Tautonia rosea: one gene and its partner. The protein of the gene in region 1 interacts with the protein of each later gene in a pairwise test. Links are inferred from orthologs where the notes say so. Each region holds a gene or a part of one and is shown in the gene's direction. Other genes may lie near its edges.

Region 1 (15,837 bases):
GCGCCGCCTTCCTCTGGGTCCGGCCCGAGCTTCGCAAGACGCTCGCCCCTCGCCTCACCGGCTGGATGGCTCACACCCAGCCCTTCGCGTTCCAGCCTTCGCTCGATCGCCGATCTGACGCTTGGCGGTTCCTCCACGGCACCCCGAACATCTCCGCCCTCTATGCGGCCCGGCCCGGCCTGGAAATCCTCCACGAGGCCGGTATCGACGCCATCCGCGCCAAGTCCCTCCGCCAGACCGAGCGTCTGCTCGAACTGGCCGACGCCCGAGGCTTTTCCTCAACCACCCCGCGCAACCCCGAACATCGGGCAGGGACCGTCGCCCTGAACGTTCCCCACGGCCTTGAGGTCTCCCGAGCGCTCAAAGCTCGGGAGATTCTCTGCGACTACCGTCCCGGAGCCGGGATCCGCCTCTCACCCCACTTCTACACGAGGGACGATGAGCTGGACCTCGCCCTCAATGCCATCACCGAGATCCTCGACACCGGCGCCTGGCGAGCCTTCACTGGCACCGCCGGCGCTGTGACCTGATTCCGCGTGCTCTATCCCTTGCGGTCAGCGCCTTCCGCTCGACTGGCGAACCTCGGAAGGGGTCACCGCAAAGTGCGGTCGACCAAGGGTCGTGGCCGATCGGGTCAGTCCTTCAGTGAGCAGGAAGGGAGCCGGGCCTCGGTGAACCGTTTGTTCCGTCTCGACGAATCCGGCGTTGGCAAAGAGGTCGCGCATCCGAGCCCGAGAGCAGTGGTGGACGTTCCCCTCGACCGTCTCCACGCAGACATCGTAGATGAACCAGCCCCAGGGAGCATCGCGGTAGCCGTCGATCAGCATCAACCGGCCCCCCGGCTTCAAGACCCGGTGCATCTCGGTCACGGCCCGCTGCTGGTCGGGATAGTGGTGAAAGCTGTTGGCACAGGTTACCACGTCGAAGCTCCCGCTGGCGAAGGGCAAGTGCTCGCTGTCTCCCTGGACCGGCATGAGGGAATTCTTGTGAGAAGCCCAGCGAGCCGCGCCACCCTGGAGCATCTCGGCGACAAGGTCCATGCCATAGACCTGAGCATTTGGCAGGGCTTTGAGGATCTTCTCACCGAACTGGCCGGTCCCGCATCCTGCATCGAGGACCCGGATGGGCCGGTCGCCGAAGCGCTGCTGAATTCGCCGAATCAATGCCCGGTGCGAGGGGCCGAAGAGCAACCACTGAAGGATGCAGCGATCGTACGACTCGCTCCAGCGGGTGAACTCTTCCGTGGCCTGCTGCTTGTCGTAGCCCATGGTCGCGTCCTCCGATGACCGTCTCGTGCGGGTTCCTTCCCGAGGGGGCGACGTAGCTTGATCGAGACGCCATTTTTCGACAAGGTGGATTTCTTCCGAACCTCCTACAGAACGACTCTGATCGCGAGCTTCCGTTGTGACCGCATTGCCGATCTACCTCGATAACCACGCCACCACTCGCACCGACCCCCGCGTCGTCGAGTCCATGCTCCCTTACTTCACTGAGCACTACGGCAACGCCTCCAGCGTCTCTCACCGCTTCGGCTGGGAGGCGGGAGACGCAGTCGATCGGGCTCGTGAGCAGGTTGCATGCTTGATCGGAGCCGAACCGTCCGAGATCGTCTTTACCTCCGGCGCAACTGAGGCCAATAACCTCGCCCTTAAAGGAACCGCCCTTGCCTCCCGAGCGAAGGGGGGGAACCATCTTGTCTGTTCGAGTGTTGAGCACCGGGCCGTGCTCGATCCACTCCGTCGCCTCGCCCGCGAATCGGGTTGGCAACTGACCGTTGTGCCCTGCGAACCCTCCGGTCGAATCTCGGTCGAGGCCGTCGAAAACGCCCTGACGGATCGCACGGTCCTCGTCTCGATCATGGCAGCCAACAACGAGGTCGGTACCCTCAACCCCATCGGAGCGATCGGCCGTTTGTGCCGGGATCGAGGCATCCTTTTCCACACCGATGCGGCTCAGGCGGTCGGTAAGATCCCGATCGACGTTCAGGGCGACGCGATCGACCTGCTCAGCCTGACCGCTCACAAGTTTCACGGCCCGAAAGGGATAGGTGCCCTCTACGTGCGTCGCCAGGACCGACGGGCCCGGCTGGTCTCCCTGGTCGACGGTGGGGGCCACGAGCGAGGCTTGCGGAGCGGCACCTTGCCGGTTCCCTTGATTGTCGGACTCGGCCGAGCGGCCGAGTTGGCTCGGGTGGAAGGGCCGACTGACGCAGATCGAATGCGAACTCTTCGGGATCGACTGGACAGGACCATCCGGTCGTTGCTCGACGATCAAGGCATCGTGCTCAATGGCCATCCGATCGATCGATTGCCGAACAACCTGAATCTGAGCTTCGAAGCAGTGCAAGGCGAAGCCCTCTTGATGGGACTTCGGAGCATCGCCGTCAGCTCCGGAGCTGCGTGTTCGTCTGCCGAACCTGAGCCAAGCTATGTCCTTCGGGCAATGGGGCGAGACGAGCAACTCGGCCGGGCCAGCCTTCGCTTCGGACTCGGCCGATTCACCACCCGAGAGGACGTCGATCAGGCCGCGAAGGTCGTCACGGAAACCGTGGCTCGACTGCGACAATCGGCCTCGGGAGGCTCCGCCCCCGACCCAGATCTTGCGTGGAACGACTTGTGATTGTTCGACAACTGCGTAGAATGTCTAACGTAAAGATCGCACCCACCGGCGAAGTTTGTTCGCCGTTCCTCCCTCCGTCATTGAGTCAGGAGCACGAACCCGATGAGTGTCACGCTCACCGAAAAGGCCGCCAGCGAGGTCAAGCGAATCATTGAAGAGCAAGGCAACGGCCAGGAACTTGTCCTGCGCGTGGGAGTGCAGGGTGGCGGCTGCAGCGGCTTTTCCTACAGCTTGAACTTTGATTCCGAGACGAGCGAGCGGGACCGCGTGGCCGAGTTCCACGGCGTTCGCCTGGCGATCGAAAAGAAATTTGACCCCTACCTCGATGGCACGGTCATCGACTTCATTGACGACCTCGGCCGTCGCGGCTTTGCCTTCAACAACCCGAACGTGACCAAGAGCTGCGGTTGCGGAAGCTCGTTCCAGGTCTGATCCGTCCTGAGACGGGGTGACGGATGGTACCGTTCGATGGATCGCCTCTCGCCGGCCCCTGTCGATGGGCCGGCGAGGCTTGCGTTCCCTGATGGTTCGTGCTGCCAATTACCACGCCCAGTTGGGGCGGATCTCTGGATTCACCACGCAGTCGCCAGGCCAACGCCCTTCGTGTAACTCCACGATGCAGTGGGCTGCCATCTTGGCCATGTCTGCCATGGATCGTTCGTCCACGCCAGCGATGTGGGGGCTTGAGACGACGTTCGGCAACGCAATCAACGGATGATCGGCCGGCGTTGGCTCGACCCGGAACACATCCAGGCCTGCCCCGGCGAGGTGTCCGGACGTAAGCGCCTGATACAGTGCCTCTTCATCGACCAGACCACCCCGGCTGGTATTGATGAGGATGGAACCGGGCTTCATCAGGGCGATCCGACGTTCGTCGATGAGATTACGAGTCGCATCGGTCAGGGGCACGTGGAGACTGACCACATCCGACTCTGCCAGCAGCATCTCGAAGGGGCATCGCTCGATGCCATGCTCGGCATCGAAGACGGGATCGGTCACCTCATCATGGGCGAGCACTCGCATCCCGAACGCCCTGGCGCGCGGGACCATGGCTCGGCCGATCCGTCCCAGTCCGACGAGTCCGAGGGTTGTGTTCCGCAACGGCCGGACGATCGTCCGGTTCCAGCCCCCCGATCGGATGATCTGATCGTTGATTGCCACACGTCGTGCGACGCCGAGCAAGAGCGCAAACGCCTGCTCCGCGACACTGTCGTGATTGGTCCCCGGGGTGATGGTCACAGCGATCGTTCGGGCCGAGGCCGCCGCCACGTCCACCGCATCGTAACCGACCCCTGTTCGAGCAATCACACGGAGTTTCGGGCACGCTGCGATCAAGGCGGCCGAGATCCGTTCACCTCCTGCGACAATCGCTTCGCAGGCGGGCAAGCTGTCAAAGAGTTGGGAATCGGTCAGAACATCATCACCCTGCGGGTCAACCGTCTGAAATCCACCCTGATGAAGCAGATCTCGGAAGGGGCCGGGCTGATGGCGAATGGGGCTGGCTCCAATCAAGGCAAGCGGCATGGTTCGAGCATCCCAAAGGGGTATCGGGCCGGACGGATTCCGCCGGGGTTTCGTTGCAGGGCCTTGCACGATTCCGCATGATAACCAGTCTGATCAAGTCAGGCTTGGGTCGTGGGACGAGAATTCGATCAGAGACTGGGCATCGTTGAGCCAAGGGTGGTAGGATCATTTTGGGTCATCGCAATTCGGGTCCGAAAGGTCCGAGGTTGTTCATCAAGTCCGGAGTCTTGAATTTCGTGCCCGGGCGAGTTTTCATCACGCGACCGATTCCCGACATCGGCCCTCGTCTGATCGAGGAGGTCGCGGACGAGGTCGAGATCTTCCCGCATGATCGCCCCATGACGCGGACGGAATTGCTTGACGCCGTTCAAGGGAGAGACGGTGTTCTTTGCATGCTGACCGATCGAATCGACGCCGAGGTGCTCGACGCTGCACAAGGGTGCCGGATCTTCGCCAACATGGCCGTAGGTTATAATAACCTGGACATTCCCGCCGCCACCGATCGCGGGATTCTCCTCACCAATACCCCAGGGATCTTGACCGAGGCTACTGCCGACCTGACCTGGACCTTGATCCTCTCCGTTGCCCGTCGCGTCGTAGAAGGGGATCTTGAGATGAGATCGGGCCGATTTCCGGGATGGGGTCCGCGTTACATGCTGGGTGCCGATGTTTCGGGACAGACGCTCGGACTTGTCGGACCAGGTCGAATTGCCCTGGCAGTCGCCCAGCGGGCCATCGGGTTCACGATGCGGATTCTGTACACCGGAAGACGAGTTGAGTCTTCGTTTGAAGCCCTCGGAGCAGCGAAGGTGCCGCTGGAGGAATTGCTTCAGCAGTCCGATTTTGTCAGCCTTCACGTCCCACTCACCGAGACAACGTATCACCTGATCGACGCCAAAGCCCTCGGACTCATGAAATCAACCGCCTGCCTGATCAACACGTCGCGGGGCCCGGTCGTTGATGAACGAGCTCTCGTGGACGCGCTTCGGTCAGGGCAAATTGCCGGGGCAGGGCTTGACGTCTATGAACGTGAACCGCAGATGGCCCAGGGACTGGCGGAGTGTGCGAACACCGTCTTGCTTCCCCATCTTGGGAGTGCGACCAGGGGAACCCGGAATGCCATGGCCCGCAAGGCGGCGGCAAATCTCAATGACGCGTTACGAGGGCGTCGGCCAGCCGACCTCTTGAATCCGGAAGCCTGGCGCGATCCACCTCATTCGTGAGTTGGAATGATGGGTCAACATTTCTCGACTTTATGTGACTTTGGCGATCTTTCACTTCATGGCTAGAACACGCTCATTCTCAATGGGTGTCTTGCTGGCCTGCTCGGGTAGGACTCGTGGACGATGGGCGTGATGAAGTTTCGATTAACGCCTCCTGATCTGTCCGAGCGGCTACCCGAACTGCGGAGGGGGTATTTCACCGGGCTCGATCGAACTCCAGAGCCCGTCTCAATCGACCTGCGTCCCGGTTTGCTGGTCACACAGCGCGATTCTCCCGATAGCGGGCGGCTTCATGTGCCTTTTCCGGTCGAAGGCTTTGGGATGCCGTTCGTCAGCACGGCCACTCTGGCCGAGCGGTCCCGGCCCTTCGATCTCACCGTGGAATTGGCTCGGGGAAAACTGTTCGACGTGCGCGGTCAGGCGGGAGACTGGCGTCATCTCGGGTTGCACTTGCCCGAAGAGGTCTCCGCCCCCCTGGCCGAATCCATCCGAGCCTTCTCCAGGGCCGTGACCTGCGAGAATCCGTCGCGGGCCGCCTCGTTCGCCCGGGCGAGTCTTGCAGCTTCGTTTCGGGCTGGAGAGCACCTGACGGAGACCTACACGACCCAGGTCATTCGCAAACGCCTGGAACACTCCTCGAAACTGCCGACGCTGCTCGGCTGTGGACTGAACGCGGATCCGGTTGGGAGCCCCTGGGCAGATTCACTCATCGAGCTTATCAATGCCGCCCGGGTTCGCTGTTCCTGGGCGGAACTGGCTCCGACCGAGGGACGCTATCGTTGGGAAGCACTCGATGCTCAGATCGAGTGGTGCCAATCTCGAAATCTGATGCCGATGGCTGGGCCCATTCTGGAGTTTCGGCCATCGTCCTTCCCCGACTGGCTCTGGCTCTGGGCCGGAGACGTCGAGGAGATCAGCTCGATGGCGATCGACCTGGTCCGTCAGGCGGTCTCGCGCTACAAGGGGCGACTCGGTCACTGGCACCTGGTGGCTCGGCCAGCCTCGGGAGACGTGCTCGGCATGTCTGAGGAGGAGCAAATTCGCCTGGCCGCCCGATGCGTTCAGGTGGCCCATCAGGTCGATCCTGTAACCCCTTTGATCGTCGACTTTGACCAGCCCTGGGCCGAGTGGCTCGGCTCCAGCCCCTTTCGAATCGGCCCCCTCCATGTGGCTGATTCGCTGTCGAGAGCTGAGATTGGCCTGGCTGGGGTCGGGATTGAGGTCGCACCGGGGTTCAGCTCACCGGGCAGTCATATGCGAGATCTCTTTGAGTTTTCTCGGATGCTCGACCTCTTTGCTTTGCTCAATCAGCCCCTGCACGTGACCATCGCATTACCCTCGACTCGCGGTAAGGACCCTCAGACCTCGGGTGAAATCAAGGTGGAGAAGCGGCAGTGGCCCGGTACCCCGACTCCGGAAATGCAGCGTGATCTGGCCTCGCGATGGATCGCGCTCGCAGCTGCCAAGCCTTACGTCCGATCGGTCATCTGGACCCATGCCACCGACGCGTCGCCGCACCTTTATCCCCACGCCGGGCTCTTTGATGCGGAAGGGCAGGCTAAACCGCTGGTTCCCTGGCTTCGTGAGTTCCGCAAGACGTATCTCGTGTGATCCCTCCCAGTCCCCACGAACCTCACGAGCCTCGTTCTGTTGACCCGATCGGTTCGGTTTCGGTACGGTAATCGTGGGATCGATCGGCGGTTCAACAGGGTGACTCCACCTTTTTTTGAGGACTTTGCCTGATGATGCGTCTCGGCTGGCTCGTCATGCTGAGCCTCTTGGTAACGCCTGGATCGAGTCGAGGCCAGGACGAGGCGGTCGAGGCCGATCGATCCCGATTTTTTAAGGAATCGGTTCGTCCCATCCTGGAGCAGCATTGTCTCCGATGTCACGGTGCTGACGGGAAAACGCGAGGAGGTCTTGATCTGACCTCTCGCTCGGGGTTGCTCAAGGGCGGGGACCTTGGTCCAGCGGTCGATTTGGAATCGCCCGGCGAGAGTCTTCTGATTGAAGCGATCACCTACGCCGGGCTGGAAATGCCTCCAACCGGTCAGCTCGACCCCGACACCATTGCCATCCTCACAGACTGGGTCAATCAAGGGGTCCCCTACAGCGGGGACGACCCAGACACGCCCGCTCAGGCCGACGAGGGAGAACCCGAGGGAGCTATCTCGGACGAGGACCGACGCTTTTGGTCCTTCCAACCTCTGCAACGGCCGGCGATGCCAGACGTCGAGGACTCGGACTGGGTCCGCGATCCGATCGATGCGTTTATCCTGCACCGACTTGAAGCCGCAGGGCTTTCCCCCGCTCCCGAAGCCTCAAAAGCGACCCTCATCCGACGCCTTTGCTACGACCTGACCGGCTTGCCCCCCACTCCGGATGAAGTCGAGGCGTTTCTAGCCGATCAGTCTCCCGACGCCTACGAAGCCCTCGTTGATCGCCTGCTCGATTCGCCGCACTACGGCGAACGGTGGGGGCGGCACTGGCTCGACGTCGTTCGGTATGCGGAGACGAATAGCTTCGAGCGCGACAACCACAAGCCGAATGCCTGGCGTTATCGCGATTATGTGATCAATTCATTCAATGATGACAAGCCGTACGACCGATTCGTCCTCGAACAACTGGCCGGCGATGAACTCGACGACACCTCGGCCGAGTCGATTATCGCCACCGGGTTCTACCGACTCGGTGCTTGGGATGACGAGCCGACCGATCCGCCTCAGGCCCGATTCGACGAGTTGGACGACATCATCATGACGACCTCGCAGTCGATGCTCGGTCTGACCATCAACTGTGCCCGCTGCCACGACCACAAGATCGATCCAATCCCCCAGCGTGACTACTATCGATTCCTCGCGTTCTTCCACAACCTGAAACCCTATTCCTACAGCGAGGACCACATCCTCACCGAGATTGCCTCGGACGAGGAACGTGAGGCTCATCAACGTGCCCTCGCCGAGCGATCGCAACGCGAAGCCGAGATCCAGGAGGACCTGAGCACCATCGAATCGAAACTCCTGGCGACCGTCCCCGAACCGCGGCGATCGAATGTTCGGTGGGGATCGTTCGAGGCGCGTCGGCACGTTCTGGACGGGATGGCGGAAGCAGAACTCTCGGCCGAGGAACTGGCCTCGTATCGAAATTTGATCGAGCAATGGAAGGCTATCCCACCCGTCCCACCGTTACCGATGGCCCTGAGTGCCAGGGAACATGGGGCAGAGGCTCCACAAACCTTCGTGCTGATTCGCGGTAGTGCACATGCACCTGGGGAGCCGGTAGAACCAGGATTCCCGGAGGTCCTTGGTTCCCCGGAACCCGTTTTGCCGTCTCCCTCGACCGCGTCCGACTCTTCGGGTCGTCGTCGGGTCCTGGCCGAGTGGATTGCCAGCCCTTCGAATCCGCTGACCGCTCGGGTCGCGGTCAATCGGGTCTGGCATTATCACTTTGGTCGAGGAATCGTCCGGTCGCCCAATGATTTTGGCTTCCAGGGAGACAAACCAACGCATCCGAAACTGCTCGACTGGCTGGCCGCGGAGTTCATTCAGGAGGGCTGGCGATTTAAGCCTTTGCACAAACGGATTGTGATGTCGAGTACCTATCGGATGTCATCCCGAGGCAATGCTGAGGCTCTCGCGCAGGATCCGGAAAACGACCTGTTCTGGCGATTTAACCTAAGACGACTCTCGGCCGAGGAGTTTCGGGACGCCATGCTCGTCGTCACCGGAACCTTGAACCCGAAGATGGGTGGACCGAGCTTTTATCCCGAGATTCAGAAGGCGTACCTGGCCGGTCAATCACGCCCGGGAGCAGGCTGGGGAAATTCATCCAAAGAGGAACAAGCTCGCAGAAGCATTTATATCTACATAAAAAGGTCGCTTGTGACACCGATTCTCGCCAGTTTCGACGCGGCCGATACGGATTTCTCCTGTCCGGTTCGCTTTGCCACGACTCAGCCGACCCAGGCGTTGAGTACGTTGAATGGCCCCTTGTTGCATGAGCAGGCCGGTGCGTTGAGTGCTCGCGTTCGTCAGGACGTGGGCGAGGACCTGGAGGAGCGTATCCGCCGGGTGCTTCAACTGGTCACTGCTCGCTCTCCTTCCGCTGAAGAAATCGAGCGAGGAATCGCTCTTGTCGACGAGTTTCAGCATGACCACGATGTCGATGACGACCAGGCGTTTCATCTGTTCTGTCTGCTGGCGCTGAATCTGAACGAATTTCTTTATCTTGATTAATCTACTCGCGACGAGGGTGAGCCTCGATCCCCCCGAGTCCATGGAGTCGAATGTCATGAACCACACGAATCGACCGAGGGGTTCTTTCTGCGGGCGGACACGACGCGAGTTCATCTGGCAAACAGGGCTTGGCTTCACGTCGCTCGGGTTGATCGACTTGCTGTCTCGGGATGGGTTTTTCTCGAACTCTGTGCAGGCAGATTCGGGAAATCGGACCAATTATGTCAATCCGATGGCCCCCAAAGCACCACACTTTACCCCAAAGGCCAAATCGGTCATTTTTCTGTTCATGTATGGTGGTCCAAGCCATGTTGACACGTTCGACTACAAGCCCGATCTGGTCCGGCTGGACGGCCAGACGATTGCGGTAAAGACGAAGGGGAGGGCCGGGTCTCGCAATGAGGGGAGGATCGTCGGTCCAAAGTGGAAATTTAGACAGCATGGTGAGTCGGGCCAGTGGGTGAGCGACCTGTTTCCTCACCTGGCCGGGTGTGCCGACGATTTGGCGTTCATCAAGTCGATGACGGCCGATAGCCCGCTGCATGGCTCTGCAATGCTGCAAATGAACTCAGGGAAGATTCTGAGCGGCAGTCCTTGCCTGGGAAGCTGGGTCACGTACGGGCTCGGTTCCGAGAATGAGAATCTCCCGGGATTCGTGGTCATGCTCGACCCGATCGGTGGGCCAATCTCAGGGGCAAAAAACTGGTCGAGCGGGTACATGCCCTCGACGTATCAAGGAACGATCCTGCGATCTCAAGGTGATCCGATCGTTGATCTTAGCCGCCCTGATGGTATGAGTGATGCGGTTCAGCGGCGGTTGATCGACACTCTGAACGAATACAACGCGGATCATCTTGCTGCGCGTGCGGATCAGTCGGACCTGGCTGCCCGAATTTCCAGTTTCGAACTGGCCTACAAGATGCAAATGGCGGCACCGGAGGCGACCGAGATCCAGGGGGAAACGGAGGAAACACAGCACCTTTACGGGATTGACGATCCGAAGACCGAGAATTTTGGCCGTCGCTGTTTGCTGGCTCGCCGGTTGGTGGAACGAGGCGTCCGCTTTGTCCAAATTTACGCTGGAGGGGCCCACAACGACGATAACTGGGACGCACACACCGACATTGAAGCCAATCACAACTTTCACTGTGGACGGACCGACAAGCCCATCGCCGGCCTGCTGACCGACCTCAAACGTCGCGGTCTTCTTGATGAGACCTTGATTGTCTGGGGAGGCGAATTCGGTCGTCAGCCGACAGCTGAATATGACAAGGGAACCGGGCGCGATCACAACTCCTACGGCTTCACCATGTGGATGGCTGGTGGTGGTGTGAAGGGAGGGACTTCCGTTGGCGAGACCGACGATCTTGGGTCAGCCGCGGTGCGCGATCGCTTTCATGTGAAGCATCTCCACGCGACGATTCTGAATCAACTTGGCCTCGATCCGGATCGCCTCAGCTTCTTTTACGGTGGTCTCGACCAGACCCTGGTGGGAGTGGAAGGGGCCGACCCCATTCGAGCGATCATCTGATCCTTGTGTTCGATTCAAGGGCCTGTTGTGCGCATTATGTCCGTGCTATCCAACAATGGTTCCAGACGGATTGCGCTCTCTTGCAGGTCCCTGGCAAATTTTTGTTCCCTTGAATGCGGTGGGGGAGGGGGTGGGGGTCAGTCGAGTTCTTCGATCGATCCTCACCTTGTTGGATTGGACCGAAATGCTTGATTGCCAACTGTCGTTGACCGCTCGAACAGGCTAGGATCATTTCTCTTGTCAGTTCCACGTCGTTCTTCTTGCCCGATCGCCCACGTCTGCAGCGAGGCCCCGTAGATGGCCACCGGCCTAAGCGAACACAAGGTCAAGGTTCTCCTGATCGATGACCAGCCATTGATTGGTGAGGCTGTGAAACGGATGCTCGCGAACGAGCAAGACATCGAGTTTCAGTATTGCAAGGAACCGTCTCTAGCAATGGAGACGGCCGTGGCGTTTCAGCCGACGATCATCCTTCAGGACCTCGTCTTGCCCGATGTCGATGGGCTCGATCTGGTGAAACTCTACCGCACGCATGAGGCGACCCGGGACGTTCCCGTCATTGTACTTTCGACCCGAGAAGAGCCTCAGACCAAGGCCGATGCCTTTGCCTTTGGGGCCAATGATTACATTGTGAAGCTTCCGGATCGGCTTGAACTGCTCGCTCGGATCCGGCACCACTCGAAAGGATACATCAACCAGCTTCAGCGTGATGAGGCCTATCGCGCTCTTGTTGCGAGCCAGGAAGCGCTGGCTCATGATGTGGATGAAGCTGCCCGATACGTCCAGTCGCTTCTTCCCGATCCGATCGAGCAGGGGGCAATTCAGGCCGACTGGCGGTTTATCCCCTCTGCTCAGCTCGGGGGAGACACGTTCGGATACCACCAGCTCGATGATGACCACTTCGCTGTCTATTTGATTGACGTAGTTGGCCACGGGGTCGGGGCGGCGTTGCTCTCGGTCTCGGTCCTCAATGCCATTCGATCGCAATCGCTTCCCGGGGCCGATTTCAAAGATCCGGGCCAGGTGCTCACCGCCTTGAACGAGCGATTTGAGATGTCTCGTCAGGCCGACAAGTATTTTACGGCCTGGTATGGTGTGTATCACCTCCCGACCGGAGTCATCCGCTACACCGGAGGAGGGCATCCCCCCGCACTGTTGGTGTCAGATGATTCGGGGGAGACGGTCATGCTCGAAGCGACGGGGCCGATGGTCGGAGCCTTTGACGGGCTCGAATTTGAGACCAAGGAGTACCCGCTTCAGGGGCCCGCGACAGTGTTTGTCTATAGTGATGGTGTCTTTGAAGTTCAGAAAGCCGATCAGACGATGTGGCCATTTTCCGAGTTCGTCTCCTATCTCGGCCAACAATCGAAGGCTCCCGGATCGGCCATGGACGCGCTGATCGCCTACCTGGGTTCGTTATCAGGCAAACCAGGATTTGAGGACGATTTTTCAATCGTTCAACTCCGTCTCACGCCCGGGAGTGGTAGGAGCTCTTCGTGAACCTCACGACGCTCGGACGTTTCATCAGGTAAACTTCAAGAAGGGTTGGCACGAGAGCGTCGCGGCGACTGGGTTGGAGTGATTTCTTCCTCTTCTCAGATTGATGAGCGTCAGTCACATGTCTTCTGCGTCGAACTCGCTGAACGCATCAACGCCGACACCTGACGCTCCTCGAAGTGAGGGGACGCTTCTCCAATTTGTGGGGTTTCGGCTCGATCGTTCGGACTATGCGGTGGCCATTCGTCGGGTGCAAGAGATCATTCTCATGCCGGCGATCACTCGATTGCCGCAGACCTCCCCGGATGTCGAGGGGCTCATGAATTTACGGGGGACAGTTCTCCCGGTAATCAACCTCCGAACCCGTTTCGGCGTGCCTCCAAAACCGTTTGACGAACATACACGCGTGGTGGTCGTCAATGTTCAATCGAGGACGGTTGGTTTTATCGTCGATTCGGTCTCTCAGGTCATGCGGGTCGGTGAAGACCAGCTCCAACCACCTCCTCCTGGCATTGCGTCGGTGGCCTCCTCGGCCATCTCCGGTCTCTTTCGCGATGGAGATCGATTGGTGATCGCACTGGATGTTGACCGCTTGCTGGAACATCTCGAAATCGAATCGGACTGAGTCGACCTTCGGGGATTCGCACCCCGAGCGCAAGTTGCTTGTTGACGGAGCCAAGAACGGGGCAGGAGGCCAGGTTCTTCTTCCCCAAGTTCCCTCCTGAGCACCGTGTTCCATGAGTCACGATCCGCGCGATCCAGAAGCAGTCGACACATCCTCTCCCGTCTCGGAAGACATCCCCTCGGGGCGGTCCTCCAAACGACCGACGAGCGCCAAGGTCCGGGAACGGTCCGCACGAGTCACCTCTGAGATGGAACCAATGGCACTGGCCGAGGAAGCTCACGCTCAGCTCGAAGCCTCGAAGGCCGACACCAAGGCCATGATCGATGCCTTCGCAGGACTGGTACGTGCGAACTCGATTTCAGACATTCTGCGAGAAGTGCTTTCCACCATCCAGTCGAACTATGGCTGGGAGATCGCCTGTTATCGAAAGATTGATCAAACATCGAATGCGTTGGTCTGCAGTCTTGATGCGGGATCAGGGAATGGTCCGTTGCGAAGGCTCTTTCAAGATCGAGAGATTCGATTGAATGAAGGGGTCTCCGGATTGGCCTGGCGACGCGACGAGCCGGTCTACGTCGAAGATCTGCTGGCCGATCACTCCTCTACCAATGATCGAGTTGCCAAGGAGGCCGGTCTGAGAGGGATGATTGCGCTACCGATTCGACAGGGAGGCGAATTGATCGGAGTACTTGAGTTTGCCTCAACCCGTCCGATCGAGATCACTGAGCTTCGCATTGATGCGCTCAACACGATCGCGCATACAGCCTCGAACAAGATCAGCCACCTGGCCCAGGAACGCGAGATGAACCGCCTGGCTCAGATGGTCGCGAATGCTCCGCTGAACATGATGTTTGCGGATCGTGACCTTCGGATCCGCTACCTCAACCCGAAGTCGATCGAAACGTTAACTCGACTGCAAGGCTCATTAAGTGTGCCGGTTCACAAGATGATCGGCCAATCACTCGACGCCTTTCACAAGAATCCCGAGAATCAACGTGCCTTGCTGGCGGACCCCGCAAACTTGCCGTATCATAGCACGATGCACCTTGGATCGGAACTGATTGATTTGGTGGCATCGGCGATCGTTGACGAGAACGGCGAGTATCTCGGACCGATGCTCACCTGGGAGATTGTGACGGAGAAACATGTTCAGGCCGTTCGCGAAACGGAGATGCTGGCGGACTCCAACGCAGTGAACTTTGTGTTGATGCGATTGGGCAAGGCCAATACACCGGATGATGTGATCCGGATCGCCCTGGAAACCGTTCGTGAGGCCTTCGGATGGCTCTATGGATCTTTCTGGAAACTTGACTCCGATGGACGATCGCTCGTCTTCGGACTGGAATCAGGAGAGATGCCGGACGAGTTCAAGAGGGCTACGAAAGCGTCTCGCTACGTCGAAGGTCAAGGGCTAAGTGGTCGTTGCTGGCAACAACTCGATCTCGTGTTTGTTCCCGAACTGTCCGAACTCTCAGGATGCCCGCGTGCGGGAGTCGCCCGCCGTTGCGAGGTTTCGTCGGCGCTGGCTATTCCGATTCAGTTGAATGGTCGCTTCCTCGGTGCCATGGATTTTCTGACGAAGGAGACCATCGATCCGTCGGAGAATCGTCTGGAAGTGATGAGGAGCGTGGGGAGGCTAGTGTCAAGCGCGCTCGACCGGGTCGATCGGCAAGCCAGGTCTGAGGCTGAGAAACGCGATCTGGAACAGAAAGTAAACATTCTGATGAACGTGGCTTCGGCCGCAGCTTCTGGAAATCTGACCGTGGAGGTTCCGGTTCGAGGAGAGGATGATCTGGGCCGGCTTGGGGCTGCAATGGCCAACATGATTCGGGATCTGAAAGAGATCATCAGTCAGATTGCTGAATCGACAGGCCAGTTTGCCGAAGGTTCTCAGGTGATCGCCGAGAGCGCGACCTACCTGAGCGAGTCGTCTCAGAGTCAGGCGGCCACGGTCGAAGAGATGTCAGCCTCAATCGAGCAACTCGGCCGGGCGATCACCGAAATCAATCAGAACGCCGAGGCAGCACGTTCTCAGGCCGAAGAGACCTGGGGACTCGCCCGACAAGGAGGCGAAGCTGTCGAGCAGGCGATTGAAGCCATGGGCCTGATCACGAAATCGAGCGAGCAAGTGAGTGACATCACCCAGGTGATCGGCGAGATTGCGAGCCAGACCAATCTGCTCGCACTAAACGCAGCGATCGAGGCAGCCAGGGCCGGCGAGCATGGTCTGGGCTTCGCGGTGGTCGCTGACGAGGTTCGAAAACTTGCGGAACGCTCCAGTGCCGCGGCGAAAGAGATCACCTCATTGATCAAGGAATCGACACGACGCGTGGCCGATGGTGCTCGACTTTCCGAGAAGGCTGGGTCGTCCCTCTCGACGATCGTCAAGGGGGTCGAGGAGACCACCGAACGCATTGCGAAGATTGCCAGAGCTACTCATGAGCAGTCGGAATCTGCCTCGGAAGTGACCAAAGCGATTCAGGATGTCTCGGGAATCACCGAGACGAACGCCTCGAGCGCCGAGGAACTCTCGGCCAGTGCCGAGGAACTCGGAGCCCAGGCTCAGGCCTTGCGTCAGGCGGT
Region 2 (15,744 bases), on another replicon or contig:
ATCTGACGGATCAGCTCATCTGTCGACCGGCGTCACCCTTTCCGATGGCTGCCGGGCGATCCGCTGAGCTCTTGCTCGGCGAGATGCACCTCGGCTACGCCGGCGAGATCGACGGCGAGGCTGCACGCCGATTCGGCTTGCGAGGTCCCTGTGCCGCAGCCGAGATCGGGCTGGAGGCTCTCATTGATCGCGCCGAACTCTCGCCAAAATATCACCCTGTGCCGATCTATCCAGAGGTCACGCGCGATCTCTCGCTGGTGGTGGAGAAAGCCCTTCCCTGGACCTCACTGGCCGAGGCCGCCCGGAATGCTGGGGGCTCATTGTTGGAATCGGTCGAATTTCTTGACACCTTCGAAGGGGCCGGGATTCCCGAAGGTCGGCATAGTCTCCACTTCGGCCTGACCTTCCGGAGCGCCGATCGAACCTTGACCGGTGAGGAGGTGGAGGCTTCGATCCGGGACATCATCGAGGCGTGCCGTACGCGATTTGACGCGACCCTCCGGGCCTCCTGATCGGAGGCCGGGGGCCGAGGGCTTGCTCCGAGCGTTCGGCGAGCGATCCTCGATCACGGGGATTCCGGTTCCGGAGCGGGGGAGTCGAGGGGAGGAGCAATGGCAACGGGAGCCTCCGCGTCGGCGGGTTCCTCCTCCACCGTTTCCTCTTCGATTGATTCAGCTTCGATCATCGGGTCGGGTCCGGGCTCGGAAGGGTCGACAACCGGCGTTGGGGAATCGCCAAAGTCGATTCCCTCATCGATTCCGCCATCACCCCCACCACAGCCGATCAGTCCGATTGCAAGCGCGAGCATCCATCCTACCGATCGCTTCGAGTGTTCTGACATCGAAGAAGGTCTCCGAAAAGGTGCACCCACGAGAGCCAGCCGATCTCCCGTCGAGATCCGCTCGTCTCGTCGCCGTTATAGCGACCAGGCCGATCAGGCACTATGGGGCCGTCGGCGATCGTCTTGAAAAACAAAGGGGTTAGGCAGACGATAGGAGCCTGATTCCACGTCCGATGGTTGGATGAAGGGGAGAGAGTTTCGGTAACTCTGCTCGGTCGGACGGTCCAGCGCGCACGCGCAACCGCGGGGGGTCTCGACGTGCTCCGAAACTGGCGAGCCTGGGTGCTGATTGCCCTGATCGTGGTGCCGTTCGGCATTTACGTCATCTTTGGTTCCCTCTGGCTGCTCGAGCACGGCTGGCTCTGGGTCACGGCGGTGGCCCTGGGCTGGATTGGCTCCTACGCGCTGTTTGCCTATCTGGCGGACCGCTGGACTCGGTCGTCAAACACCTTGTTGCCGCCACTTGACTGGGATGCTCCCCAGACGTTTAGTCCTCGCGATCGTGATGCCTGGAAGATTGTGCAGGGCATGTCCAATCGGGCCGATGAAGCAGCGATCGAAGCGTTGACGGTGGGTGACATCTATATCAACACAGGTCGAGAACTGGCCATCGCCCTGGCGAAGCACTATCACCCGGGCGCTCGCGACCCCATGGACAACGTGTCGGTCGTCGAACTCCTGACGGCCCTGGAACTCGCCGCAGAGGACCTGACCCGGCTTTGCCGGCAGATTCCGGGAGGAGACATCGTTACTCCAGGCCACTGGAAGCAGGCGATCGACGCGGCGAACCTCGTCAACCGAGCCAACGAGATTTACACGTATCTGCTTCCGCTGTTTGCTCCCGTCGCGGGGGTGGCCCGGCTCGGAACCCAGAAGCTCATTGCTCAGCCAGCCTGGCGGAACATGCAGCGGTCGTTGATGCGATGGTTTTTCCGAGCCTATGTCAACCGCCTCGGTTTGCATCTCGTCGAACTGTACAGCGGACGCCTCGCGATCGGGTCAGAGCATTATCGGCGCCTCACTCGCAAGGTCCATGACACGGCCAACACCACTCACGACGAAGGGGCGACCCCGGTCATTGCGGTTGCTGGTGGACGGGGTGCGGGCAAGTCGCTCTTGATTGCCGCCCTTGAGAAGACGATCGGCGACGAGGATCTTTCTGGGGTCAAGGCCAAGCTGATTCAGGCCGGTCGAGAGCCGGGACTGGCCGATCGACTCGAAACCGTGAAGTTTCTGGAGATTCCCGGTTACCGGGCCATGCCGGGTCCGGATACAGCTCGAGAGCGAACCAGTCGCAAGGACGCCGTGGCAGCGGCGGAGGGAGGAGATTTCCTGCTCCTCGTTGCCGACGCCTCGCGAGGCGACCTGAGCGACGACCTGAATTACTGTCGAGAGTGGGTCGATTGGTATCAGGAACGGTCCCACCTCAATCGACCCCCTGCCCTGGTGGTCGTGACCGGGTTCAACCGATTCCGGGACGTCTCGGACTTCAGAGGCTCTGGGACTGCTGAAGGGGCGGGCGTGCGAACCACCCTCAAACCGATCGCCAGGGATGAGGCGATTTCCGCCCTAAAGGCCGAGCTTCCGGAAGGGATCAATCGGGTCATTGCCGTTGAACTGGGCGATCAATCCCCCGGCGCGGTGGCTGAGACGGTCTTGCCGGCGATCGCCCGGCGGCTTCCCGAGGCCGAGCGAATCGCCTTGCTGCGCCACCTGCATCGCCAATCGAGCCGCTCGAAGGCCCGACGGTTCATCTCGTCCATCGGCACACAGGGAAAGCACCTCTGGCGATCGGTTCGTAATCGCTCAAAAACCCACCGTGAGGATGATGACGAGGAGTGAGGCCCCGGGCTTCCTCAGCGGTTCATCCTGATCGTCTTGAAGCGGCAACGATTGTCATCCTGAGGAGGGGGCCGTCTGCTGCGCCTCTTTCCAGATCGGGTCGTACACCTCCTTGTCGAACGGAGGGCAGCCCGTGGCGAACTGGCCCAGGTCGTTATGCTTCGATCGCATCAAGGCGGTGCAATAACTGAAGGTCCGGCAGATGCGCTTGCGATCGAGCGGACGACCTTCAAGAACGTTTCGGGCGAAATCCGGGTGCGAGAGCGAGGCCCGGCCCACTCCGACAATCGACACACGACCGTCCCGGACATTGGCGGCCCCTGCCTGGAAAATGAAGGCCTGGAGCCAGGAATAGCCCGAGCCGAGGATCGGCAGATCAGGGAAGGCTCGCTGAATCTGCTCGGTCAGGCGGAAGTGGCGATCGACGCCAATTAACGGGTGCTCCGGCGTCTCGTAGCCGTCGGGAGGGGGGTATTCGAAGGGGCGGATGATGTGAGGGCTTCCGTAGGGATTTCCCATCGTCACGTTGACCATCGTCACGCCGAGGTCTCGGAGCATGCCGATCAGGCGGATCGGCTCGTCGAGGTCGGGGCGGGTGTGGTCGTGGGGATCGGTGCCCCAGGACGACCGGAGGGGATAGGAAACGTCCTCCGGCTCTCCGGCCTGATCGGCCCCGGTGCGCCACGGAATGCCGTCGTAGACATTCATCCGGGTCGCCACCATCAAGGACGGAAGGCGATCACGAATGCGCGCCACGACCTCTCGAATGAAGCGGGTCCGGTTCTCGAACGATCCGCCGTACTTGCCGGGGCGCGTGTGGCTTGAGAGTAACTCACAGAGCAGATAGCGGTGGCACTGTTTCAGGTCGATAAAGTCGAAACCGACCCGGGCGGCCACTTCGGCAGCCTCGACGTAGCGATCCTGGAGGCGGTCGAGGTCATCGTCGGAAAGGAGTGGGGTGTCGGCGTCGGCCGAGCGTCCGGTCTGGCGGTCGATGATGGTGCGGCGATCGAGCCAGGGGTCATGCTGTGCCAGGAACGGCTGGGGGACGCTGTAGCGGCCGGAGTGGGTCAGTTGCAGGCCGACGAGCAGGTCGGAATCATCTCCCCACGCCTCGTGGTGGGACTGGCGGCACTGTTCGAGCAATTGGGCCAGACCGCCGGCCCGGGCCTCGTCGCACACGAGTTGCCGGGTGTTGGCGCGGCCTTCGGGAACGACGGCGGCGGCCTCTCCCCAGATGAGCTTCGCCCCTCCGTCGCCAAACCGTCGGTAGCGCCGGAGGGTCAACTCACCGGGATTGCCGTCTCGCTCGCCGTCACACCCTTCCATCGGATGGATGGCCAGGCGATTGCCGATCGTCCGTCCACCGACGCTCAGGGGGCTGGCCAGCGGAGAAAGGTCATCACTGAGCCGGAGGTCGAGGCCCATCGCGCGAGCATCGGCGAGCAGAGCATCAGCGGCTTTGTACTTGAAATATCGGGACACGAAGCAAACTCCCGGGGATCGAGACGACGGGCGAAACCCCATTGTTTCGACCAAGAACGATTGAGGGAAGACCGAGCACGATCGCCTCGAATCTCGTATGATAGGAAAGCATATCGCCCTGCCCTCTTTTGAAGCCAGCCCACCGGAGCATGATGGCGACCGTTGACTCCCTCTCCCTTCGGTACGACGACCTCAAGGCCGATTTCCCGGGACTGAACCAGGAAATCCGGCCGGGTGTTCCCCTGACCTACCTGGATAACGCAGCGACGACTATGAAACCCTGGAAGGTTATCAGGGCCGTTCAGGGTTACGACTCGGACTATCCGGCCAACGTCCATCGCGGAATTCATACCCTGAGCGAACGGGCCACCGAGGCCTACGAGGCCGCCCGAGAGACGGTGGCCCGATTCATCGGTGCCGCCGAGGTTGAGGAGATCATCTGGACCCGAGGAACGACCGACGCGATTAACCTCGTCGCGCAATCTTGGGGACGAACCTTCCTTCGAGAGGGGGATGAGATCGTCCTGACCGACCTGGAGCATCATTCGAACCTGATTCCCTGGCAAATGCTGGCGAAGGAAAAAGGACTGACCCTTCGGTTCGCCGAGATCACCGACGACGGGCGTCTGGAAGTCGAGTCGGTGGAGCGGCAGCTGTCGGATCGGACCCGGATCGTGGCCCTCTCGGCCATGTCGAATGTCTTGGGAACGGTCACGCCCCTGGAGTCGGTCATTGAAATGGCGCACGATCGTGGTGCGATCGTGGTCGTCGACGGAGCTCAGGGGGTGGCACATCGGGCGATCGACGTGGGGAAGCTCAGGATCGATTTCCTGGCGTTTTCCGGTCACAAGATGTGCGGGCCGACGGGGGTCGGCGTGCTCTATGGGCGTCGAGCGCATCTGGAGGCGATGCCGCCGTCGTGGGGAGGCGGGAGCATGGTGACCCGAGTGACCCGCGAAGGCGCCGAGTGGAACGAGATCCCTTATAAGTTCGAACCAGGAACCCCGCCGATTGCCCAGGCGATTGGGATGGGCGCTGCGATCGACTATCTCTCGCAGTTCGACAGCAAGGCCCTGATCGCTCATGAACGGCATCTGATGGACCATGCCCACCGATTGATGGAAGACATTCCCGGTGTCCACATCCTTGGCCCGGATCCAGAACACAAAGGTGGGATTCTCAGCATGGACATCGAAGGGGTTCACCCGCACGACCTGGCCCAGTTGCTTGACCGGGACGGGGTGGCCATTCGAGCCGGCCAGCACTGCGCGATGCCCTTGCATCAGCGATTCGGATTGATGGCCAGCGCCCGAGCCAGTGCCTATCTCTATAACACTCCCGAAGACTTTGATCGATTGGCCGAGGCGATCCGCAACGCGATTCATCTGTTCCGAGCTCGACGGTCCCGCCGGAGCGGCTGACCTCCCCCTCATTCCCGACGCGACAGTCAAAGAGGACCGAATTCGCATGGAAGACTTGTTTTACCGCGAAGAATTACTCGACCACTACGACAGCTCACCGTATCGCGGCCGCCTCGACGTGGTCGATCTCGACGCCGACTTAGACAATCCACTCTGCGGCGATCAGATCCATTTTGAGGTCGCCCTCGATCCTGAGGATCCGGAGCGAATTGCCCTGGCTCGTTTTGAAGGGAAAGGCTGCGTGATCAGTCAGGCCGCGGCGTCGATCCTCGCCGAACAGATTGAAGGCCAAACGCTCGAGGATGCCCGAGCCCTGGCCCCCGATCGGATGATCGAGTGGATCGGCATCCCGCTGACCCCCGCGCGTCGGAAGTGCGGCCTGCTGGCGCTTCGCGCTTTGCACCGGGCGATCGACACTCGGGCGAACGTCTCGAAGACCGGCACGGCGGGTTGACGACCCGCTCGAAGGCGTCGTAAAGTTTGATGCAGGCAAGCTCCCTGAATCACCACACGGCGGACCACCCGTTGTTCCCTTCGAATTGCCAACGGCCCCGGCCCGGGAGACCCTCTCGATGCTTCGATTTCGACGCGCCGCGGCTCTGATTGCGGCGGTGCTGGTGCTCGTCTCCTGCTCTTACTCCGTCGTAGAAGCTCGTCAGGAACTCGGCGAGGAGTCCCCTTCGAATCGGTCTCTGAGCTTTCTCGAAGGCCTCCGCGATCGCGGGTATTTTGATCTGGCGGAGGAGTACATTGCCTCGCTTCGAGCCGATCCCAACACGGCGGAGGAGTTGAAGCCGATCCTCGCCTTCGAGGAAGCACGCAATAAGCTTCGAGAAGCCGAGGTCGCTCTGGAACTGGAACGACGCGACTTGCTGCTCGACCAGGGCCGAGCCGCCTTCGATGCCTTCCTCAAAGACCATCCCAACCACGAACTGGCCGTGGAAGCGAAGGTCCAACTGGCTCAGGTGCTTTATCAGCGTGGTCAGACAGCGGTTTTGAAAGCCGAAGAAAGCGAAGACCCCGCCGACCGCGAGGCGAAACTCGCTGCGGCCCGCGCCGCGTTTGCCGAGGCTCGCCGTTCCTTCGATGCCGGCCGAACCGACCTGGAACAAGCCTATCAGGCGTTCCCGGTTGCCTTTCTTGATGAGTCTGACCCGAGACGAGCGGCCCGAGACGAGGCCCAACGCCGTCTGATCGACGCGATTCTGAAACGCGCCTTGATCGATTACGACGAGGCACAGACCTACCCCGAAGGCTCCGACGACCGGAATCGCCTGCTCGACGAGGCCACGGTTACGTTCAAGGGCATTTACGATTCGTACCGGACCTGGATGGCCGGATTCGCCGCCCGGATGTGGCAAGGCAAGAGCCTTGAGGAGAAGGGGGACCTTGGGGCGGCGATGGGGATTTATAACGAACTGCTCACACATGAAGACCCCCGATTGCGTGAATTGCAGCGTCAGGTCGCCTTCTTCAAAGTGATCGCCACTCGCAAACGCGGCGAGTTCCCCCTGGCCGAACGGCTCGCCCGCGACTGGTTGAATGCGAGCCGGGGGGATACCGGGTCTTACGAACGTCTCGGCGTTCAATTGGAACTGGCCCGGAACATTGATGCTCAGCTCGAAGACAATTACGCAGCGGCCGTCGCCCGCAAGGATGAGCTGGTCGGCGATCTGATCACGCAACTCAGCCAGGTGGTCGCCTATGCGTCGCCGTACAAGGCTGACGCGGTCGAGCTTCTGACCAAGTATCGGCCCAGCGGACCGATCGATGCGAGAACCCTCGCCGGCTTGAGCTTCGATCAGGCCATGACCCGAGCTCGCGAGGAAATGGGGCTTCGCTCGTGGGAGAATGCGATCGCCCTGCTCCGATCGGCCCTGACGAAGGTCAATCCCGCTCGTGATTCGAGCCGGGCGAACGAGGCCCGTTACCTCCTTGCCTTTACGCTCTATTCTGCAGGTCGGTACCACGAGGCCGCGGTGCTGGCCAATTTCCTCGCTCGTCGCTATCCGACGTGGGAATCGTCGCTGGGGGCGACCGAGTTGGGCATGGGAGCGTTGGCCCAGGCCTACGAAACGATGAAGGGGCCAGGCCAGGCGCAAGACCTTCAGCGTCTTCAAGCTCTCGCCGACTACACGATCGCCACTTGGCCCGACTCGGCCCAGGCCGATGTCGCTCGTATTCTTCAGGGAGACATTGCTCTGGGCCAGGGGCGCTACCCCGAAGCGATCGAGGCGTACCTTTCCGTGAAGACCTCAGGACGAGTGCTTGACGCGAAGAGCAAAGCTGCTTCGGCTCACTGGCGACGCAGCCTCGACTTGCGGAAGAAGGCCCCTGAAGGAACCGAATCGCCCGAGGCCACCGCGGAGGCAGACAAGGCCCTCGCCCTGCTTCAAGAAACCTACGACGCGCGGATCGAGGCCCGGGTTGCTCCCACCGATCCGGACCGGCTGAGCAATGCAGCAGATCTGGCCGAGATCCATCTGATCGAAGATCGTCCTGCTGAATCCTTGTCGGTGCTTAGCCCGCATACCGAGGCACTCAGCTCGGTCACCTCCATGAGTGATCGGACCAAAGATTTGTATGTTCGGTTGATGAAGCTTCAGCTTCAAGCACATATCGCCGACGGTCAGACCGACGCAGCCATCGAGGACATGGGATTGCTGGAAGCGGTCGAGTCAGGCGAACGCTTGACACAATTGTTTTTCTCGCTCGGGCGATTGCTTGAACGGGAGATGGAAGCCCAGCGGCAGGCGGGCGATCGTGCCCGGCTTGAAGCCAGCCGGAACGCTTTCGAAAAGTTCCTCGACACCCTGATCGAGCGGCAATCGAACCAGTCGTATGAATCGCTCCAGTGGGCCGGCGAGCAAATGCTCACGCTTGAGCGTCCCGATCGAGCGATCGAGATCTTCGGACGGGTGATCGAGGAGTTCCCGGACAGCGATCGCCTGCTCCGGACCCGGTTGAAGCTCTCGGGAGCTCATCGCCAGGCCGGCCAGTTCAAAGAGGCCTGGGCTGTGTCGGCGAAGCTTGTGGCGGAAAACCCGAAGGCACTCGACTTCCTGATGGAACAATGCCAGGTGCTCGAAGACTGGGCAGCAGTTGAGCCGGGTTATTGGAATGTCGCGATCCGTCACTGGCAAGACCTCGCCAAGCGGCTCGAGGGCGCTCGACCTCGCCCTGCAGAATACTACGAGTGCTGGTATCACGTCGCACTTTGTCAGTTCAACAAGGGGAGTAAGGACGCGGCCCGGAGGACGCTCAAGAGCGTGATGGCGCTGTCAAACACGCTTGGTTCTCCCGAGATCAAGCAAAACTATGAGCAGTTGCTCCGCCGAGCCGGCGGTTGATTCCGCCGGTCGAAACCGAACTCCCGACCCGAGGACATCACGACGACCGAACTCCCGACCCGAGGACATCACGACGCATGAACCTTCATCGATCTTCCTGGGCGGTCCTGACAGTCCTGGTTCTCACAAGCGCCTCGGTCGCCGACGACGTGGTGCTTGTGCCCGGCTCGACCATCACTGCCCCTGGGGGCCGGATTCGAGGCAAGGTGGAGCGAGAGACCCCGGAGCTGGTCCGCATTGAGGGGCGAGAGGTCCCCCTCGACCAGATTGCCGAGGTGACCTACGATACTCCAGGCGCGACCTTCACCCAGGCCAAAGCCCGGGAGAACAGTGGAGATCTCGAACAGGCTGCCGAGTTGTATCAGCAAGCCTCACGCGAGGTGAACAACCCCCTCCTGGCCCAGGACGCTCGATTCCGAAGTGCCTCGGCCCTGGCCCGACGCGCACAGGTGGACCCATCAAAACGAGAGGCCGCGATCGAGGCCCTTCGGGCAATCACCACAGATCTCTCGAGCAGCCGGCATTACGGCCCGGCCCTCGAACTCCTCTCGACCTTGCAACTCGATGCCCGAGACTTCGACGCTGCCGACCGAGCACTTCAGGAACTGGCCAAACTCTCTTGGGCGAGCGACCGCGCCGCGGTGCTCCGGTCACAGGTGATGGTCAAGCGAGGACAGTCGGAACAGGCACTTCAGGAACTTGAATCTCTCGTCGATCGGCTTCCTGAGGGGAGCATTGCCCGGATCCGAGCCGACCTGGCACGGGCCGAGGCCCTGGCCGGGCTCAGTCGCTTCGATGAGGCGGAAAACGTGGTCCGGTTGGTGATCGACGAGGCCGACCCGGAAGACGCCTCGACCCTGGCCCCGGCCTACAACACCCTCGGAGATTGCCTCCGAGCGGCCGGAAAACCCCGAGACGCCCTGTTCGCATACCTGAACACCGACATTCTTTACCCTAGTCAGGCCGACGAGCATGCCCGTTCACTCGCCGCCATCGCTCAACTCTGGCGCGTTCTTGATCGGGATGATCGGGCTGCGAGTGTTGTCGAGCGCCTTCGAGAGCAGTACCCCAACAGCCGTCACCTCCCCTCTGCAACCGAACCGACCCCATGATGCCCCGATTGTCCACCAAGCCAACTGCTTGATGATCGAGGACGAGGACGATGTCCTTCTGATTCTACCGTGGCCTTGCCCGGTCATAGCCGTTTGCGGAGTTCCGGGGACGTTCAGACGATCGGCGAGCACCAACCTCGTCTCATTCGCTCAGTCCTCGTCGATCGACAACGCCCTGCATCAAGGGCGGGGCGTTTGGGTGGGCCGGTCATCACAAGCCACTCTGATGCGTTGATCAGTTCGCTCGGGGATATAGATCTGGTGACCCAGGAAGCGGCGGAAGGTCGGCTGTCAGGTCGTCCAGCGCGCGACGGGCAGCATCACGGACAGTCGGAGAGGGGTCGGATGCCGCCATCTCCGAAACCCGGCGACGAGCATCGGGCGAGGCGAGGCGGCTGAGCGCTTCCATCGCCTGCGAGCGGACCTGTTCATCCTGATCGTGAGAGAGACGGTCGAGCCAGACTATCGGATCGATGTCCTCGCGTCGTTCGATCTGAGCGATGGCCGAAGCCCTCAGATCGGCGCGGGGATGATAAAGCAACTTGGCCAGACCGATCAAATCGTCGTTGAGCCCCCGAGCCTTCAGAACCAGTTGGGCCGCCAGAGCGACTGGCGACTCAGGATCGAAGAGCAAGGGCAGGACCTCGTCATCGGTCAACACGTCACGACGGGGAGCGAAGCTGGTAAGCACCTGCATGCGAACAGCCGGAACCTCGTCTGCGATGCGAGCCACCGCAGGTTCAGCCATGGCGTCAATCGGCAGTTTGCCAAGCGCGATGACCGTCGCCAGTCGAACCCCCGGCTCTGCATCGTCGAGCAAGGAAACCAGTGGCGTATGGAGGCGGTTCTTCCAGGTCGCCACGGTCCGTTCGGCATCGGGCCAAATCGCTGTGCCGGGCTGCCAGCCCCAGACTCTCCCCAGGACCTCAGCGGCAGCGGCCCGGACCGCCGGAGACGCGTCGGCAAGCCCGACCGTGAGTAACTCTGCCGAGGGAGGCAACGCCTCGATCCAGCGATCGGGGACCGGGCTGACGGTCATCCGATCGAGCGCTCCGCCAATGAGTTCCATCACACGGCTTCGATCGACGGGGCCAAAGCGACGGAACCCAGACCCGAGCCCTACGAGGTCATCAAGCCATGCGTTCAGTTGATCCTGGGTCAATGGCTCCGCCGCAAGCGATTCGCCCTGATTCGACCCCGAAGGTGACTGCAAGGCATCTTTTGCCTGAATCAAGGCCTCGGCATCCCCTTGAGCGAGCAGACCTGCTCGGTCCGTCAACGCCTCGTCCCGGCGATGCTCGGTCGAGGCCGACGCCGATGGCGCAACCGAGCCGTCGGTCTCGGCCGCCGGAGGCTCTGAAGGAGCCATGGTCATTGCCAGTCCGGCCGCGGCCAGTAACCCCGCGACGCCCACGAATCCCAGTCCCATCCGTGCTCCACGTCCCAGCGGCATGGTCGCCTCCCTGCGTCAGCTGGCTCGATGTTCGACCTGATCCTTGGCCCCTCAACCAGGGCGCGTCACATCCTAGCGAACCGGAACAGTCCGACAAGGTCAGGTTGGCGGAGGAAAAACCACCCAGTTTTCCAGGTTTACCAAAATGGGCAGAAATTCTCGGGTCGGGTCTTTTCTTGTCATTTTGTAGGTGATGGGGGACCGATCAAGAAGTCACAGGAAGGCCGGAGGAACGCTGGCCGACAGACGTATTGAGCAGGGATGCGAAAGATCGAGGCGAGTGACGTTGTGACGTTGCAAGGCGCCTCGATCGGGGGTGAGGTCCATGATGAGGCGAGTGCCGAGCCGGACGCTTTCGGCCCTAGTCGTGGCCGTGGCTGTGGTTGCGACCGCAGGGGCGGGCCCGGGGTCATCGGGGCTGCTTGGGAATCGTCGGATCGACCCGCTGGAGGTCTTGCCGCTGCATCAGGTTGCGCCCGAGGCTCGCGCGGAGGTCTCGGAAGTGATTTCCGAGCACAGCTTTCACCACAAGGGAGAGCCGGAGACGTTCCCCTGTGATCCGCAACTCTATTTGAGTCTCTTGAACGAACCGGCGCTGACGTTGGCACTCTGGCAGGATCTGAGCACCAGCCCGGCCCGGCTCATGCAGATTGCGCCCGGGGTTTACCAGGGAACTGACGGCAGCGGGACGACGGCAACATGGAGTTTCGTCCTGCGATCACCTCAAATGCATGCGTTGCTATGCAACCTAGAGTATCGCAGCCCTCGAGGCTCGGCTCATCTGGAAGGACGCATTGTACTCATCGTGCATACGAATTATTTCAAGGAAGCGAGCGGGAGTCCCTGGATTCAGCACAACGTGGAAGCCTTCGTCAAGGTGGACTCGAAGGGATGGAGGGCCGTCGCCAAGACATTTCGACCACTAATCGAACGTTTACTTGAAGATCAGATTCAAGAAGCGGGATGGTTTGTCTCGCTGATGGGACGGCTGGTCGAAACCTATCCGAACTGGGCAGAGGAGGTAATCTCATCCCATCCTCAGGTCCCTCGGGACACCCAGGGGCATTTTCGCGCGGTGATTGAGCGGGCTCGGCGGCCGGATGCGTCTCCTGGGCGTCCGGTCCTGATGGACCAGGCGGAATAATGGCGGTTGATCAATGGAGGGGGATCAGGGATGGCGTCATTGCCAGATCCTGAGCTCCTTCCACCGCTTGTTCCTGAGTCTTGGGAGGATGCAGCCGCACACAAACGGCGAAATGATCGGATGGTCCCCTGCGATTCACTTTGGTTTCATTGCCAAAGCGAAGGGGGCCCCCTCGACGATCCTGAAGTGATGGGCCGTTGACGGTTTGCACTGTGTCGACCACGAGCGACCAACCTTGATCATCGAGCAGGCCAGCCGAAATGACGAGGTGATCGAGAATCTGCCAGCGATTCCGATAGAGGTACGTGCCGAATTGTTCCGGGTCTCGACCCGCCATGAGATTCAACAGGCGAGGTTGATTGGTGCCTGCTGAGGCAACCACTGCGGATTGATCTCCGGTGGCTCGAAGTCCGAGCCGAATCGCCTCGTCATCCGGCTCGTCGTTGAAATCACCGCAAATCAGTACGTCAGCAAGATCGTTGTTTGATCGTTCGATTTTCTGGTACGTCGCGTACATTTCCTGAGCATAGGCGAGACGTTTGGACCCATCCTCGTCGGTCAGACGGCTGGTCCAGTGTCCGACCAGGACATCCAGGGGGTGCCCGTCGATCTCGACTCTGGCACCGAGCAGGCGACGGCCGGCGGAATACGTTCGCATGCCGCTCGATTCGAGAGGGAGCCGTGTGAGGATGGCAGGCTCAATCCGACGTCCCGAGAGATTGTCATGATGGGCAATCTCAGTGTAATGCCATTCGGTCGAGAGACGACGATTGAGCGTCTCCTGGAGCAATTCCACGGCGCGACGGTTCTCGACTTCCACCAATGCAAGAATATCCGGACCTCGTCCTTCATTAAGCTCAAGGAGCGAATCGGCCAGAAGGTCAAGCTTCTGTCGAAGTGCCCTGCTGTCTCTGGCAAACCATGAATCGAGCGGATCCAAGTTGCGGGGATCATCGACATCGTCAAATAGGTTCTCAACATTCCAGGAACAGAACAGATACCCTTCTGTTGATGCCGGGGGAATCGGCATCCGCCTTTTGGAGGCATGTTGAAACCGATCGATCAGGAACACGACACCCGCGATCATGAGGAGCACGATCAACCATCGAGGATCCCGTCGAACGAGTTTGACGAGCAAGGATTGCAGGTCGCGAGCATTCGACCGGCGGGGCATCTCGGCACTCCTCTCCTGATTCCTGATGTTGCAACGCCGTCAACCGAACGGTGGGACGGTACAAAGCGAAGGTCGGATCGTAGTCTGTGGGCTGTCCGGTCGTCTAGCCAGGTGGTGTTGACTTTGCTTGTTGACAGGGGGGATTCGCAGTAAAATCGTTTTTTGGAAAACATGGCTTCTCCTGAATCACCACGTACTAGTGTCTCACTAAAACCCATCCGCCATCATCTTTTGAGCATTCCTGGTTCTGGACGCTGATGGTCTTGCTCTCGATCACTCAGGTGCAACCTGGTCCCTTCGAGGATTGTTGATGGCAGTTGCGCTTCTCTTGATTTGCCTCAGCTCGACCTTGTTCATGACGGGGCTGATCTGGCTAGTTCAGCTGGTCCATTATCCGCTTCTTAGCGAGGTGAGTCCCGGAGCCTTTGGTCGTTACCACACCGAACACGTTCGGCGGATCGGGCCGATCGTCGGTCCGGCCATGCTCGCAGAGCTGGTTAGCGCGGCAGGATTGGTCGTGGTGATGCCCGCGAATACTCCGCTCTGGCTTGCAATCACCGGACTGACCGTGGCCATCTTGACGTGGGTAGTCACGGCATTAGTCCAGGTTCCACTGCACCATCAACTCGCTACAGGCTACGACGCATCAACCTGTCGGAAGCTTGTGCGGAGCAACTGGACCCGCACCCTTCTCTGGTCCACTCATGCAGGGATTGTCCTGGCGATGGCCGGCCTCGCCATGAGCTGAGCCTCGAGGACCACGCTCGGGCGTTCCTGGTTTGATTCCGAAAAGTGTGTCGCGACTGAAACTGAAATCCGGTCTTCATGGTGTCAGAGTCAGTCATCGCACAGCACACACCACCTAAGATTCCTCATCCTCTGCGAGCCGAAATCAGAGTTTTCTTAGAACTCTGGACCCATCGATCCGATAAAGAGATCTGATCGAGGTACGTTCGGTTGATCCAATTCGCAGCTCGACGAACTGAGCCACATGCGGGTGCGCCCGGCGTTCGTCCTGGCGCACCGACGCGATTTCCTCACACGATTCTTGCGGTCTTCGTCCGTTCAAGGGCCATACCATGTTCGCAATTCGTCAACGCAGACGTTCGCAGCGATCTTCTCGGTTCGTTCCGGCGGTTGATGGCCTGACTTCCCGAATCGTTCCGGTCAGCGTGGCCCCTCTTGGGTATCCCCCCCTTGTGGAGAGTACACCGATCCCGCAAACCGAGACGACAATCACTCAAACAGACGAATCCTATTGCGAAGCCAAGGCCGAAATGCTCCAAAGACTTCAAGAGGAGTGCCTGTCCACCATGGCCGATGTTTAAGCGTCATGGAATGAACAGGTGAGATGATACTCGGTCATTCGCTTGACATTTTTCGTTGATCCCAAGAATCTCGTTCATTTCGGAGTTGAATGAATTCGGTCTCATATTTCCGCACTTCGGATTGCGAACCCTCTTTCTCAATCAGGTCAAGCGCTTGGGCAGTAATCGTCTGGAAACGCTGGGAATAGTGCTTTCGCACGTCCGGGGAGACCCTCTGAGTCAAAATCGTGTCGTATGCGAAGGCAGTAGCCCAATGCATTCTGATTCGGATCTCTGGAGACGCCTTTTTGGAGTAGCTCAAGCCGAGTTCGATCTCGGGCTCAAGCTTGAGGAGTTCGATCACCTGTTGGTGAGCTTCTTCGGAATGGATCAACTTATTCGAGAGCAACCGTTCAAATTTCGCGTTCGCTTCGAGAACCTTCTGCACATACAGATTCGTGACGTAAGTACAAAATTCCTCCAGCCAGTCTTCATGACCGAGGATCGAAACGTCGGTCTGGTCCAACGCTTGGTACAGGTGAATTGCTTGAGTGAGCATCTGGTTGTGAGTCGCAAGATCCCCCTCCTCCTTCGCAATCACCGCGAGGGCGTGAT

Evidence for each region.
Region 2: the proteins of HG800_RS21495 (region 1) and HG800_RS07225 interact in binary tests that used the Escherichia coli proteins (3 or more experiments, as listed by UniProt). The link is inferred for Tautonia rosea from one-to-one orthologs.

Annotation. Positions count from the first base shown.
Region 1 is NZ_JABBYO010000014.1:128,323-144,159, forward strand. What follows is about bases 627-3,511. They hold HG800_RS21495 (cysteine desulfurase family protein), read left to right. Parts: upstream 627-1,404; coding sequence 1,405-2,619; downstream 2,620-3,511. Other genes in these bases: HG800_RS21490 (class I SAM-dependent methyltransferase), read right to left, coding at 627-1,268; HG800_RS21500 (HesB/IscA family protein), read left to right, coding at 2,722-3,051; HG800_RS21505 (phosphoglycerate dehydrogenase), read right to left, coding at 3,160-3,511. Also shown: HG800_RS21485 (aminotransferase class V-fold PLP-dependent enzyme), read left to right, coding at 1-530; more of HG800_RS21490, read right to left, coding at 555-626; more of HG800_RS21505, read right to left, coding at 3,512-4,143; HG800_RS21510 (2-hydroxyacid dehydrogenase), read left to right, coding at 4,380-5,366; HG800_RS21515 (hypothetical protein), read left to right, coding at 5,499-6,977; HG800_RS21520 (PSD1 and planctomycete cytochrome C domain-containing protein), read left to right, coding at 7,109-9,601; HG800_RS21525 (DUF1501 domain-containing protein), read left to right, coding at 9,657-11,132; HG800_RS28280 (fused response regulator/phosphatase), read left to right, coding at 11,430-12,632; HG800_RS21535 (chemotaxis protein CheW), read left to right, coding at 12,751-13,254; HG800_RS21540 (methyl-accepting chemotaxis protein), read left to right, coding at 13,502-15,837. UniProt on the Escherichia coli protein: Master enzyme that delivers sulfur to a number of partners involved in Fe-S cluster assembly, tRNA modification or cofactor biosynthesis. Catalyzes the removal of elemental sulfur from cysteine to produce alanine.
Region 2 is NZ_JABBYO010000003.1:464,041-479,784, reverse strand. Bases 4,548-7,339 are described here. They hold HG800_RS07225 (iron-sulfur cluster assembly scaffold protein), read left to right. Parts: upstream 4,548-5,635; coding sequence 5,636-6,043; downstream 6,044-7,339. Other genes in these bases: HG800_RS07220 (tetratricopeptide repeat protein), read left to right, coding at 6,162-7,339; HG800_RS07230 (aminotransferase class V-fold PLP-dependent enzyme), read left to right, coding at 4,548-5,589. Outside these bases: pheT (phenylalanine--tRNA ligase subunit beta), read left to right, coding at 1-512; HG800_RS07245 (hypothetical protein), read right to left, coding at 566-841; HG800_RS07240 (GTPase domain-containing protein), read left to right, coding at 1,100-2,683; HG800_RS07235 (oxidoreductase), read right to left, coding at 2,738-4,168; more of HG800_RS07230, read left to right, coding at 4,318-4,547; more of HG800_RS07220, read left to right, coding at 7,340-8,939; HG800_RS07215 (tetratricopeptide repeat protein), read left to right, coding at 9,017-10,051; HG800_RS07210 (HEAT repeat domain-containing protein), read right to left, coding at 10,287-11,504; HG800_RS07205 (hypothetical protein), read left to right, coding at 11,830-12,648; HG800_RS07200 (endonuclease/exonuclease/phosphatase family protein), read right to left, coding at 12,659-13,822; HG800_RS07195 (hypothetical protein), read left to right, coding at 14,133-14,570; HG800_RS07190 (serine/threonine protein kinase), read right to left, coding at 15,185-15,744. UniProt on the Escherichia coli protein: A scaffold on which IscS assembles Fe-S clusters. Exists as 2 interconverting forms, a structured (S) and disordered (D) form. The D-state is the preferred substrate for IscS.